4 regions of the Allocoprococcus similis genome follow, and region 1 is predicted to be linked to each of the others. Evidence: predicted binding sites of a transcription regulator. Region 1 holds the regulator's gene; each other region holds the start of a gene.

What was found. Region 1 encodes Rex, which represses fermentation and respiration genes when NADH is low (regulators of the CRP and FNR family bind a similar motif). Its sites were predicted from a motif close to ATTGTTAANTANTTAACAAT; they were not measured.
Region 2: ACYQ5K_RS08445 (4Fe-4S dicluster domain-containing protein) is a predicted target of Rex. The motif match lies at 2,132-2,151, and genes of this name have one in related genera.
Region 3: ACYQ5K_RS07460 (NAD(P)-binding protein) is a predicted target of Rex. The motif match lies at 1,878-1,897, and genes of this name have one in related genera.
Region 4: ACYQ5K_RS14630 (shikimate dehydrogenase) is a predicted target of Rex. The motif match lies at 1,050-1,069, and genes of this name have one in related genera.

Annotation. Positions count from the first base shown of each region.
Region 1 is NZ_BAAHSG010000007.1:141,458-144,998, forward strand. It holds gene ACYQ5K_RS04460 (ABC-F family ATP-binding cassette domain-containing protein) at 1-941, opposite strand, end outside; gene ACYQ5K_RS04465 (redox-sensing transcriptional repressor Rex) at 1,100-1,747, shown strand; gene ACYQ5K_RS04470 (NAD(P)H-hydrate dehydratase) at 1,828-3,351, shown strand; gene alr (alanine racemase) at 3,348-3,541, shown strand, end outside.
Region 2 is NZ_BAAHSG010000016.1:153,680-157,220, forward strand. It holds gene fliB (flagellin lysine-N-methylase) at 1-413, shown strand, start outside; gene ACYQ5K_RS08445 (4Fe-4S dicluster domain-containing protein) at 662-2,110, opposite strand; gene ACYQ5K_RS08450 (YitT family protein) at 2,329-3,213, shown strand; gene ACYQ5K_RS08455 (DUF3783 domain-containing protein) at 3,226-3,541, shown strand, end outside.
Region 3 is NZ_BAAHSG010000013.1:14,505-18,045, reverse strand. It holds gene ACYQ5K_RS07470 (TetR/AcrR family transcriptional regulator) at 1-555, shown strand, start outside; gene ACYQ5K_RS07465 (aldose epimerase family protein) at 682-1,713, opposite strand; gene ACYQ5K_RS07460 (NAD(P)-binding protein) at 2,039-3,541, shown strand, end outside.
Region 4 is NZ_BAAHSG010000040.1:45,562-49,102, reverse strand. It holds gene ACYQ5K_RS14640 (LysR substrate-binding domain-containing protein) at 1-41, shown strand, start outside; gene ACYQ5K_RS14635 (LysR family transcriptional regulator) at 38-922, opposite strand; gene ACYQ5K_RS14630 (shikimate dehydrogenase) at 1,146-2,024, shown strand; gene ACYQ5K_RS14625 (MFS transporter) at 2,097-3,311, shown strand; gene aroD (type I 3-dehydroquinate dehydratase) at 3,333-3,541, shown strand, end outside.

The DNA of each region.
Region 1 (3,541 bases):
TGGATGTCGGTGTTGATCTCCATCGGTTTGTCTACAAGCGTCATCTTATCCAGCATTTTTTCCCGGCTTTCGGCACGCTTGATGGATTTCTCACGGTTAAATGAACGGAGCTTTTCGATTACGGCTTCCTGATGTTTGATCTCACGCTGCTGATTCAAGTATTCTTTTAATTTGGCTTCCCTGAGCTGTTCTTTTTTGACAGCAAAATCAGAATAATTGCCCATATAAGTATGAAGCTGTCCCTGCTCGACTTCAATCACCTTTGTAACTACACGGTTTAGGAAATAGCGGTCGTGGGATACGATAAGAACAGCACCCGGATAATTCAGAAGATAGGTTTCCAGCCATGCGATGGAGTTCATATCCAGGTGGTTGGTTGGCTCATCCAGAAGCAGGACGTCAGGCTTGGTAAGAAGGAGTTTGCCAAGAGATACACGGGTCTTCTGACCACCGGATAAAGAATCTACGGGTTTGGTAAATTCTTCTTCTGTAAATCCGAGACCTTTTAGAACGCCGGTAAGCTCACTTTTATAGGCGTAACCGTCTGCGTGCTCAAATGCAGAAGTCAGTCTCTGATAAGTGGAAAGACGTGCTTCAAGAGCATCTCCGGAAAGAGACGGAAGCTCCATCTCGATTGTACGTATCTGCTTTTCCATCTCAATGATTTCAGCTTTTGCCGTGCGGACTTCTTCGTAAATGGTATTGCCGCTTTCCATCTCCTGATGCTGTGCAAGGTAGCCGAGAGTTTTGCCTTTGGTAAGAACAACCGTCCCTGCATCGGGAGAAAGTTGTCCTACGATCATCTTGAGGATCGTGGATTTGCCGGCTCCGTTAAGACCTACTAGGGCAGCTTTTTCATGGTTTTCTATATGAAAGGAACCGTCTTTTACGATGACCTGATCCCCAAAACTTTTTGACAGATTATGACATGCCAGTATCATTTTTATATCCTCCTGTTAAAGTGGCAATTATGTTACTGCTCACAGTAACATAATTATAGCTGAAATACGACAAAAAACAACTATAAAATTTGACTTTTTCGTTGGATTCTTATATAATTAAAAATAATGAGTCAAAAAATAGGAAGGTGGAAGTGAAAGTGGCATCAAGAGAAATATCTCAGGCAGTAATAAGGAGACTTCCGCGGTATTATCGTTATTTAGGGGAACTACTGGAGAGCGGAGTCGAACGGATATCATCCAATGAATTAAGTAAAAGAATGAAAGTGACTGCTTCACAGATCCGGCAGGATCTGAATAATTTCGGTGGATTTGGACAGCAGGGATATGGCTATAATGTAAAGTATCTTTATACAGAGATAGGTAAGATCCTTGGACTGAACGAGAAACATAAATTCGTTATCATTGGAGCAGGAAATCTTGGACAGGCATTGGCGAACTATGCAGCATTTGAAAATCGGGGATTTGTTTTAAAAGGGCTGTTTGACGTAAACCCAAGGCTTGCCGGATTGACGATCCGTGGAGTTGAGATCCGTATGATGGATGAATTGAAGGATTTTGTGAAAGAAAACGATATTGAGATCGGGGTTCTCACGATTCCGAAGGCAAAAGCAGTAGAGGTTGCCAATCTCCTGGTAGATAATGGAGTCAAGGCTATCTGGAATTTTGCGCATACAGATCTGAATCTGCCGGATAATATTATTGTGGAGAATGTTCATTTGTCTGAAAGTCTGATGAGATTATCTTATAACATCACCAGATACAATGAAGAACATGAAGGAAAGTAGTCAAAGCATACCAGAAGGCAGAGGTGCAGGAAAGTTTTTTCCTGCACCTTTTTGAAAATTAAATGTATGGGAGACCGGATATGAAAGAAATACTGACAGCAGATCAGATGAGAAGATCGGATCAGAGAATGATACAGAAGATGCAGGTCCCGTCCCTTGTCCTGATGGAACGGGCGGCACTTCAGTGTGTGGCTGCGATGAAAGCAGAAGGCATAGACTTGTCGAAAGCACTGGTTGTGTGTGGAAGTGGCAACAACGGTGGTGACGGATTCGCAATTGCAAGGATGCTCGTAGAAGAAGGATATCATCCGGATGTAGTATTGGTCGGAAATTATGACCATCGTAGTGAAGAAACAAAAATCCAGATGAAAATTCTGGAAAATCTGGGAATATCTGTAGGAAACAGTTTGCCACAGAAAGAATATAGTGTTATTATAGATGCCGTATTCGGTATTGGTCTGTCACGTGAAATAAAAGGCAGGTATGCAGAGGTGATCGATCAGATGAACCGGATGACTGCCTGTAAGGTGGCAGTTGACACTCCTTCAGGGATCCGTTCGGATGATGGGAAAGTGCTTGGAACTGCATTTAAAGCAGATCTTACAGTGACCTTTGCGTTTCAGAAGATGGGACAGATCCTGTATCCGGGATGTGAGTATGCAGGAAAGCTTGTTACAGCTCCGATCGGAATTACCAGGCCGGAGTTTTTTGCGGAAGAAGAAATCTGCATGGCACTTGAAAAATCCGATGTGCCGGCAATGCTGCCGCAAAGGAAACCGGATTCTAATAAAGGGACTTATGGAAAGGTTCTGATGATTACCGGAAGCAAAGGAATGTCCGGTGCAGCATATTTAAGTGCCAGGGCAGCATATCTTTCGGGAGCCGGGCTTGTCCGGATTTATACGGAGGAAAGCAACCGGGCAATCTTACAGGAACTTTTACCGGAGGCGGTAATGACGACCTATTCTCTGGATGAGACAGAATCCTTTGAAGAACTTCCGGATTTGCTGGAATGGGCGGATGTGCTCTGTATTGGCTGCGGACTCGGCATGGGACCGCATTCGGAGAAATTACTGAAAAAGGTGCTTGAGAATAATAAAAAACCGGCTGTTATTGATGCGGACGGACTGAACCTTCTGGCAAAGACCGGTGAGTGGGGGATCGGACAGATTCGGATGAATCCTTCCGGATATGTACTTACTCCGCACATGAAAGAAATGTCCAGACTGACCGGATACAGCGTACAGGAATTAAAAGACAACAGAAGAGAGCTATTACGGAAATATACAGAAAAAGTTCATGCTGTCTGTGTACTGAAAGACAGCAGGACACTTATGAAAGCGCCGGAGGGAAGGCTTATGATCAATACCACCGGTAATGCGGCAATGGCAAAGGCCGGATCGGGAGATGTGCTTGCCGGAATGATCACCGGACTTATGGCACAGCATCTGAGACCGGATGATGCAGCTGTGCTTGGCGTTTATCTGCATGGCCTGTGCGGAGATCATGCCAGAAAAGAACTTGGCTCTTACAGTGTGCTTGCGGGTGATCTTTTGAAAATGCTCGGCAGGACACTTAAGGAATTGGAGGATATGACAGAATGAAGAAATACAGCAGACTGCGTGCGGTGATCGATCTGGATGCGGTGATGTATAATATGGAAATGATGCATGCAAATATAGAAGAGGGAACCAAGATGGTCGTGGTCATCAAAACAGATGGTTATGGTCATGGAGCGGTACCGATTTCAAGAATGCTGGAAGATGTGGATTATGTCTGGGGCTATGCGGTCGC
Region 2 (3,541 bases), on a different contig from region 1:
AACTTCTGCGCGAGGACTGGGATATGCTTTTGATGGAGAGCGAAGAACTTCTGTATGCGCAGGGAGCAGATGCGTATAAAGGAATCTCGTCTGACTTTAAGAAGTGGGTGAAGGAAGAGAGTGATATCCAGATCCAGGCAGAGCAGCTTCTGGTATATTTTATTTTCACTTATTTCTGCGGTGCGGTTTATGATGGAAGGATTTATGCGAAGGTGCAGATGGCGGTGATAAGTACCTACCATATTTATGAGCTGTGGAAAGCACGGTGGATTGAGAATGAAGGGACGCTTGCGCAGGAAGAGATTGTGGAGCTGGTGTACCGGTATTCGCGGGAGATTGAGCATTCGGATAAGAATCTGGAGCGGATGGAAAAGATGATGCTGCGGGATAGGCTGCCGTGGTATAAGGGATAATAAATAGATGCGTGGTGTGTATAATTAAAATAAGGGGAGTTTTACTTTATAACTTATTTCAATGATAGAGCAAAACTCCCTTATTTTTGCCTTAATATGCAAGCGATTAGTATGTTTGCACAATTAATCTTTCCGGTTATTCATCATTTGAAAATGCCTGCACGATTTTTGATGCATTTGAATAAGAATTTTTTGTTAAAAAGGGCGTGTGAAAAATGATTTCTCATTTTTCACACGCCCTTTTAATTTTAGTCTCTATGCATAGAGAACTTATCCATATCATAATTCTTCAGGTTATCAAGAATTCCACGGTCATCAGCCTGAGAAATCAAGGCATCACGGTTCTTCTTGGAAGCCATCTGGTCATTGAATGAACTTGGACCGCCGACACATCCGCCGTCACATGCCATACCTTCGATGAAGTCTTCCGGAAGACGTCCAACCTTCATGAGAAGGAGGGCTTTCTTACATTCCTGAGAACCATTTGCACGACAGACTTTCGCATCGATGCAGTTGTCAGATTCTTTCAGACTTTCCAGAACAGCTGCTGTTACACCGCCGGAATTTGCAAAGCGTTTTCCGAAGGTAGAAGCGGTCTGGTTGTCATTCGGACAGGCCTCGAGCTCAACATCTTTTGCTTTCATGATCGCACGGATCTCGCTGTATGTAAGAACATAATCTGCATTTCCTTCAATCTGCTGATCGACAACTTCGGATTTCTTAGCAAGGCAAGGTCCGATAAATACAGTGATCGCTTCCGGATCCTGTGCTTTGATCATACGGGAAATTGCACACATCGGAGAAACAGTTGTTGAGATATTGTCAGCAAGCTGTGGGTAATGCAGGCGAACCATATTTACAAATGCAGGGCAGCAGGAGGTTACTTTTTTCTGTCCTTCTTTGTAAGCTTCAGCCCATTCTTCAGCTTCGTAAGCAGCAGTCATATCTCCACCGAGTCCTACATCGTAGAAATCTACGAATCCGAGCTCTTTCATTGCTTTGCGCCAGCTTTCCATGGTAATGTCAGCACCAAACTGACCTTCTGTGGCAGGAGCAGCCATTGCGTAGATGTGTTTGCCTTCTCTTAAAGCATTGATTACCGGAACAATAAATGTTTTGGAAGCAATTGCACCAAATGGACAGCTGTGGATACATTTACCGCAGCGGATACATTTGTTTTTGTCGATTACGGAAATGCCATGCTCGTCGTAAGTGATCGCATCAACCGGACAACTGAATTTACACGGACGTTTTAAATGTGCAATGGCATTGTACGGACAGGCTTTGGCGCACTGACCACATTCTTTACACTTGGATGCGTCAATGTGGGAACGGTAATGTCCCGGTTCAATTGCCCCAAACTTACAGGCATTGATACATGCCTTTCCAAGACAGTTCTGACAGTTCTCTGTTACTGTGTAGCTGGAGATCGGACAGTCTTCGCAGGCAGAAGAAATAACCTGGATGATATTGCCATCATCTTCCGGTCCCGGAGCTTTGCCTTCTGCGAGGCGGATTCTCTGGCGGATGATCTCACGCTCTTTGTAGATACAGCAGCGGAACTGCGGTGTCGGTCCCGGAATAAGCTTCAGCGGGAGGTGATCACGCTGTTCTTCAAGTTCACCTGCAAAAGCAAGCTTTGCTATTTCGAACAGTACGTCATGTTTGATTTTGATTACGTTTCCATCAGCATTCATAATTAACCCTCTCTTCTCTAAATTGTTAAAAAATTCACTCTTCCTTTATTATAATTGAAACTACTATAAATGGAAAGAAGATTTCATGTTTTTAATGAGAAACATAGCGTAGAAGTTTGTGGAGAAGTATGTTATGATGAACGTGCAATGTTGGGAAATATAGTGTGCCGCATATTTGGGGAAATAAGAGGCACCGGTATGAAAGAGAGGAAAGAAAATTGAAAGAGAAGAACAAAGCAAAAAACATATTGAAAGAGTATGCAACGATCACGGTAGGAATGTTTATTGTATCGGCATCAGTGTATTATCTGATGATGCCGAATTCCTTTGTTGTGGGAAGTATTTCGGGACTTGTCATGGTTCTGGCAAACTTTATTCCGCTGAAGGCTTCGACGATGACTATGATTTTAAATGTAGCACTTCTGATCATAGGAATTGTGTTTGTCGGAAAAGAATTCGGGGGTAAGACGGTCATTACCTCTTTAATGCTCCCGGTTTATCTGCGTATTTTTGAAACAGTGACACCAGATGTTCCGCCACTCACGGATGATATGTTTATCAATATGCTGTGCCATATTCTGGTGATCAGCATCGGACAGGCGATTTTGTTTAATGTCAATGCATCTTCTGGTGGGCTTGATGTTGTTGCAAAGGTTTTAAATAAATATTTGCATTTTGAAATCGGAAAGAGTCTTACGATCGCAGGATTTGTGACCGCTGCGACGTCTATCCTTGTCTACGACAGAAAGACACTGGTAGTGAGCCTTCTGGGAACCTATCTTTATGGGATTGTTCTGGATAATTTTGTTGACGGTTTCAGTATCCGTAAGAGGGTGTGTATCCTGTCAAAGAAATATCCGGAGATCCAGCAGTTTGTTGTACATGAGCTGCACAGAGGGGCGACTCTATATCCGGCAGCCGGAGGACTGGATAATCAGGAACAGACAGAAGTGGTTACAATTCTGGAAAAGAGTGAATATGCAAAGCTTCTTGCATTTATCCATGAGACAGATCAGAGTGCATTCGTTACGGTATCAACTGTCAGTGAGGTAATCGGGGAGTGGAATAAACATAAAAAGAACCGTTTGAGAAAAGCGGAGTAATCGAGGAAATTCATGAGAGAAACAGTATTATTATTTAATATAAAAGATAAGAAGCGTGCACAGGAGCTGCAGATGATCTGTATGTCACTCAGGATCCGGGTGCGGTTGATAAAAAAAGAAGAGTATTTTCAGCCGGTTGGTGTACTTGCCGGAATGAAAGAAGCGTCAGAGACAGACGGGATTTATGAGGGTGAAGAGCTGGCAGATGAGATGATGGTATTTGCCGGAGTGACAGGCAGCCATCTGGATCAGATTTTATTTATGATGCGAAAGAAAGGTATGAAAGGCATTGATTATAAAGCGGTTCTGACAGATACAAACAGTCAGT
Region 3 (3,541 bases), on a different contig from region 1:
GAAACCAAAGCACGTATCTTTCATGCAGCCAAGACAATTCTGCAGAAGCAGGGATATGATCAGCTTTCCATAAAAAATATCTGTGATGAAGCAGGCGTTTCCAACGGCAGTTTCTATCACCATTTCAAAACCAAAGATGATCTTCTGTCTTATTACATCGAAGAACAGCCAAGCATCAATCCGGATCTTCTGGATACGCCGGAAGATGCAGATGAGGCAAAGATCGGTATCATCCACGTCTATCTGAATTATGCACAGTACTGCCGGGAGCTGGGTGTGGAATTCATGTCCAACTACTACACACCACGCAACCAGGCACTGAACCCGACGATCCGCACCGAGCGTCCGTACCCGATCCTTACTGTAGAAAATTATCTTCGTAAAGCGATCGATGCCGGCATCATTGCGCCAAAGATTTCCCTGGATGAAATCTGCACTGATATCCGTATGCTGGTTATCGGAAATGTATTTGAATGGTGTCTGCATAACGGAGAGACGGATTTTGAAGGTAATATCCGCCGTTCGATCGGGCATTATCTGGATGGCATTTTCTGATTCCACAGATATACCACAGCGTAAAATGAATTTTTCATATTCCTCAGCTGAATTTTTACAGCACATATTTTCAAAAAAGGTGCCATGGATTTTTATGTCCGTGGCACCTTTTCGGCTTATCTGTTGTTATACAAACTTGTACATCGTTGTTGTTTCGTAAGTTTCACCCTTCTTGCATACCGGTCCGGCAAAATTCTCTTTGTGGATTGCATCCGGGAAGAACTGTGTCTCGAAGCAGGCTGCCTGGCGTTTGTGGTAATGCGCCCCGCCTTTTCCTTTGGCATCAACAATAAAGTTGCCTGTATAAAGCTGCATTCCCGGAAGGTCTGTATAAACTTCCATAGTGATTCCGCTCTCTTCCGAGGACATCTCTGCCACTTTCGCAAATTCTCCTTTATTGTTCAGAACCCAGTTATGATCATATCCTTTCCCGAAATTCAGTGCTTCATAATCTGTCTCGATTTCTTTGCCAATTGCTTTCTTTGTTCGGAAATCCATCGGTGTTCCTTCTACCGGTGTGATCTCGCCTGTCGGAATAGACTCGGCATCGGCTCTGGTAAATGCATCTGCATCAATCCATACTTCCTGATCCAGTACATCTCCTGATGCATGTCCATCCATATTGAAATAACTGTGGTTTGTCATATTGATAATTGTATCTGCATCCGGCACTGCGTGATAAGCAATCTTCACTGCATTATCTTCTGTCAGAGTATATGTTACCTCAATATGTACAGCTCCCGGATATCCCTGATCACCATCCGGGCTGTCCAGTTCAAATGTGATATGATCATCTGCGTTTTCTTTTACCTTCCACATTCTCTGATTATAAAAATCCATTCCGCTGTGGAGGTTATTGCCATTATCATTCTTTTCAAGCTGATAGGTCACTCCGTTCAGTTCAAAGGATGCTCCTCCGATACGGTTTGCACTTCTCCCGACAATTGCGCCGAAGAACAGATCTCCTTCTTCATATCCTGCTGCCTCATCATATCCAAGCACAACATCACACGGCTTGCCTTCTTTGTCCGGTACGATCACCTGTACCAGCGTTGCACCGTAATCGGATACTGCAATCTCCATTCCGTTTTTATTTGTGAGCGTATATAATTTTGTCTCGTCACCTTTAACTGTTGCACCAAAATCTGTTACTTTCATTTCTCCTGTTCCGCCCTTTCTGTTAATTGTGCCTGAAAAACAGACATCTCTTTTACAGGTGTTATTGTAACATATTTTTTTTATTTTTTGCACCCTTTATCGTTGTTCTGCCTTTTTGTGCATATTGCTGATATTTTTTATCATTTTGTGACAAAATTAACTTATTTGTCTATTTATTAACTTTGCTTGCAAGATTGTACTAAAATGCATACAATATCATTATAAGTGTGTCCATAGAGTTAATCTATAGTATTCAGATGTTTTCCCTATATTTTTCTTCATCTGTCCTGTAGATTAGCAAAAAAAGTTAAAGGAGAAAAAAGCTATGAGTAGACTTGAAATCACTGCACCGGACAAAGCCCAGCTGGTTATCGAAGGGCTCTACAAAGATCTGGAGCGAAGAATCGAATCCAGTCCTCCGGGACTGTGTCCTGTTGACATGACTCGTGCTTTCCTGGAGATGTGTCATACACATACCTGTGGAAAATGTGTGCCGTGCCGTGTTGGTCTGTGGCAGCTGAAAAATCTGCTGACCGACGTTATGAACGGAGACGCAACTATGGAAACATTAGACCTGCTGGAAGAACTCTCTGTATCAATCATGGAAGGAGCTGACTGTGCGATCGGGTATGAAGCAGCTCACATGGTTTACAAGAGTCTGATTGGATGTCGTGAAGATTATGAAGAACATGTGCGCCAGGGAAGATGTACCTGCCAGTACGCACAGCCTGTTCCTTGTGTATCTCTGTGCCCGGCACATGTAGATATTCCGGGATATATCGCTCTTGTCGGAGAAGGACGTTACGCAGATGCGATCCGCCTGATCCGTAAGGACAATCCATTCCCGACCACCTGTGGTTTTATCTGCGAACATCCTTGTGAGGCACGCTGCCGTCGTAACATCGTAGACGATGCAGTCAATATCCGCGGTCTTAAGAGAATGGCTGCCGATTATGCCGGAAAAGTTCCACCGCCGCCATGCGCTCCATCTACCGGAAAGCGTATTGCCGTTGTTGGTGGTGGCCCTGGTGGATTAAGTGCAGCTTACTATCTGCAGCTGATGGGACACCAGACAACCGTATTTGAGATGCTGCCTGAGCTTGGCGGTATGCTCCGCTATGGTATCCCGAACTACCGTCTGCCGAAAGACCGTCTGAACGATGATATCAATGCCATCCTTGAGACCGGTGTCAAAGTTGAATTTGGCAAACGGATTGGAAAAGATATGACAATCCAGAGCCTGCGTGAAGAATACGACGCAGTCCTTATTACAATCGGTGCAAGTACCGACAAGAAACTTGGTATCGAAGGTGAACACTCAGAAGGTGTCCTTTCTGCTGTTCAGTTCCTTCGTGATGTAGGAAAGAACCAGAACCCGGATCTTACCGGACAGGAAGTAGCCGTTATCGGTGGCGGTAACGTATCTATGGATGCTGTCCGTACCGCAAAACGTCTGGGTGCTAAAAAAGTCAGCATCGTTTACCGTCGCCGCGTGGCAGATATGACTGCCCTTCCGGCAGAGATTGAAGGTGCTGTTGCAGAAGGAATCGAAGTACAGACTCTGATGGCTCCTTCCCGCATCGAAACAGATGAAAACGGTCACGTAAAAGGAATCTACGTTACACCACAGATGATCAGTAAGATCAAAGACGGTCGTGCAAGTGTACGTCCGACAGGTGCTCCTGACGTATTCATTCCATGCCAGACACTGATCGTTGCGATCGGACAGGATATTGAATACCAGCACTTTGAAGAAGCCGGTGTTCCTGTACAGAGAGGTAAGATCTTAACCGAAAAATACGGCGGATTCGATAACATTCCGGGTGTA
Region 4 (3,541 bases), on a different contig from region 1:
TTATTGAATATGTAAAAGAAAGTAATGGGAAGGCACTTTAATAGGCCTTCCCATCTCTTTTGACAAACTGAATGAAACGTTTGACAGCGGGGATCTGGTATTTGTCGCGGATGTAGCCCATATAAACCGTATGGGTAAGATCGGCGTCGGCAAGCGGCAGAATCGTTACGTTTGCCTGGTCTACTGCGTCTACCTTTGCAACAAGGGCAATCCCAAAATCTTCGGCAACAAGAGCGGCGATCGCGTTCTCATCCGGGCATTCACAGACAATGTTTACTTTTAGCTTCTTTTCTTTATAGAAGTTACGCGTAAATCCACCGAGTCCGGAATAGCGGTCATAACCGATCAGAGGATATTCGGTGAGGTCACTGCAGGATACCGTATCTTTCTGCGCCAGGGGATGATTTTTCGGCGTGATCACAACCATGTCCTGATGCAGGATCGGGATAAAGGAAATATCCGGTTCATCCGCAACAAAAGAGCCAAAGATCACATCGTGGCGGTCGGATTTGAGTCCCTGGATCATATCGGCGGTATGTGTCTGGTTGAAATTGAAGGTAACGTGCTTGTTTCGGTCCAGATCCAAGAAGGAGCGGACGGTATGGGGAATATAGTAGTTCGCTAGAGGGAATACATAGGCAATATCGATGTGTCCGCCACTTCCGGCAAGCTGCTTCATCTTATGCTCGGCAATGTGCACCTCCTCGAGGATTCGGTTGACGTGTTCCAGAAAGACGCGGCCAGATTTGGTGAGGACAACATTACGTCCCTGATGTTCAAAAAGCATCAGTCCGAGTTCCTCTTCCAGAAGCGCCATGGACCGGCTGAGGCTTGGCTGGGAGATCTTGAGAGCTTCGGCAGCCTGCCGGAAATGCTGCAGGGTTGCTACTTTTTGGAAATATTCAAGCTGATTGAGGGTCATGATAAAAAATCCTTTCTATATTAAATAAAAAGATTGTAACATAACTGATGTTAAAAAGCTATCAAAAATGCATATAAGATGTATTTGAACTATCAAAGGATATCGTCTATAATTTAACTATCAAGAGGTTGTTTAAAAATTAACAAAAGTTGGGCAAACGTTAAAAACATTCTCAAAGAACAAAGAAACAAATTTCTATGGAAGAAGAAAAGGAGAACAAATCATGGCAGAGAGAATTACAGGACACACAGAACTTATTGGACTTATGGCTTATCCGATCAGACATTCAAGTTCACCGGCAATGCACAACGAAGCATTTGCTTACCTTGGACTGGATTATGCTTACCTTGCATTTGAAGTTGACAACAGCACACTGGAAGATGCAGTAAAAGGACTTCGTGCTCTGAAAATGGTAGGATCTAACGTGTCTATGCCAAATAAAACAGTTGTTGGACAGTATCTGGACAAATTATCTCCGGCAGCAGAGCTCTGTGGAGCAGTAAACACAATCGTAAATGAAGATGGTGTTTTGACAGGACACATCACAGACGGTATCGGATTCATGCAGTCATTAAAAGACAATGACATCGATGTAATCGGAAAGAAGATGACAATCGCAGGAGCGGGCGGAGCTGCTACAGCAATTGAAATCCAGGCTGCACTTGATGGTGTAAAAGAAATCTCCATCTTCAACATCCATGATAAATTCTGGGCAAACGCAGAAGAAACAGTAAGAAAGATCAATGAAAAGACAAACTGTAAAGCAACTCTTTACGATCTGGACGACAAAGAAAAATTAAGAGAAGAAATGAACGATTCTTACATTTTTGTAAACGGAACAGGTGTTGGTATGAAACCACTCGAAGGAATGTCTGTTGTACCGGATAAATCATTCTTCCGTCCGGAACTGATCGTAATCGATGTTCCTTACTCACCACTGGAGACAAAGATGCGTTCTATGGCAAAAGAAGTTGGATGTAAGACAATGAATGGTCTTGGAATGATGTTATTCCAGGGAGCAGCTGCATTCAAACTCTGGACAGGAAAAGAAATGCCGATCGAACACATGAAAGAAGTATTAAATATCAGATACGATGACTAATATCCGGCAGGCTGGTATTTAATTTAAGAAGAAATCGAAAAAAATTGAAAAACAGGAATGTGAGGAAAAGAGATGAATAAGAAATACATACCTAGCGCCTTGATACTTTATTTAAACTACTTTATCCACGGTGTTGGATGTTCCATCCTTGGACAGGCAGTCATCAAGGAAGCACTTGCTGCTTCCTGGGGCGTAGAAGTTATGGCAATCACTGCAATTTCGGCAGCACTTGGACTTGGACGTCTGATCGCGCTTCCGTTCGCCGGACCGCTTTCTGACAAACTCGGACGTCGGATTTCAACCGCGATCGGTAGTGGATCCTATGCAATCTACCTGATCGGACTTGCACTTGCATTTAATGCAGGAACAAATGGCGGATACCAGATCGCATATATCTGTGCAATCGTTGGTGGTATCGCAAACTCTTTCCTGGATACAGGAATTTACCCGGCTGTTTCAGAAATCATTTACAAAGCACCGGGCGTTGCAACTATGGGGATCAAATTCTTTATTTCTGTATCACAGATGCTTTTGCCGTTCGTACTTGGTGTAACTGTTGCTACCACAGCGACAGGAGCAACTTCTTACAACACGCTGTTCTATGCATGTGGAATCGCTTATCTTGTACTTCTGGTACTGGTTATGATCTTCCCACTCCCGGATACAGATCAGAAAGCGGCAGGAAAGAAAGAAGGACTGATCGACAGCTTAAAGCATACCCATTTCTCTGTAGAATCCATCGCAATGATCCTGATCGGATTCACATGTACAGGTACTTTCCAGTTATGGCTGAACTGTGCACAGAACTTTGCGAAAGAGAATGTAGGCTGGGCTGATCCGTCTATTATGCAGACATATTATTCAGCAGGAACAATGCTTGCACTTGTTGTAACTGCACTTTTAACAAGAAAGATCAAAGACGTAAGATTTATCCTGGGATACCCGGTAATCTGTCTTGTAACGATGATCGCTGTTCTGGTTGGAAAGAGCCAGACACTTATGATCGCAGGTGCATTCCTGATCGGATGGGCAGGAGCAGGCGGACTTCTTCAGATCGCGACTTCTGTATGCAACATGCTGTTCCCGAAGATCAAAGGAACCGTAACAGCACTTGTAATGATCGCATCTTCCCTGTGTAACTACACCATCCTTACCGCAGCATCCAAAATGCAGCCGGAACAGGTTATGGTTATGAATATTGTTCTTACAGCAGTCGGAGTCCTCCTTGGATTATTCGTAAACTTACGCTATACTAAGATGGTAGAACAGGCACAGGCTGACAACTAAGAAAAAGAGGAGAAAATAGACATGAGTAAATATGTAGAAGTTCGTGGCGTTGAAATCGGCGAAGGTGTTCCGAAGATCTGTGTACCGATCGTTGGAAAGACAAAAGAAGAAATTCTTGCAGCAGCAAAATCTTTTGAGGATGTTGCACTAGACGTTGTAGAATGGCGTGTGGACTGGTTCGAAGGAGTATTTGACTTTGCACAGGTTGAAGATGTATTAAAAGACCTTCG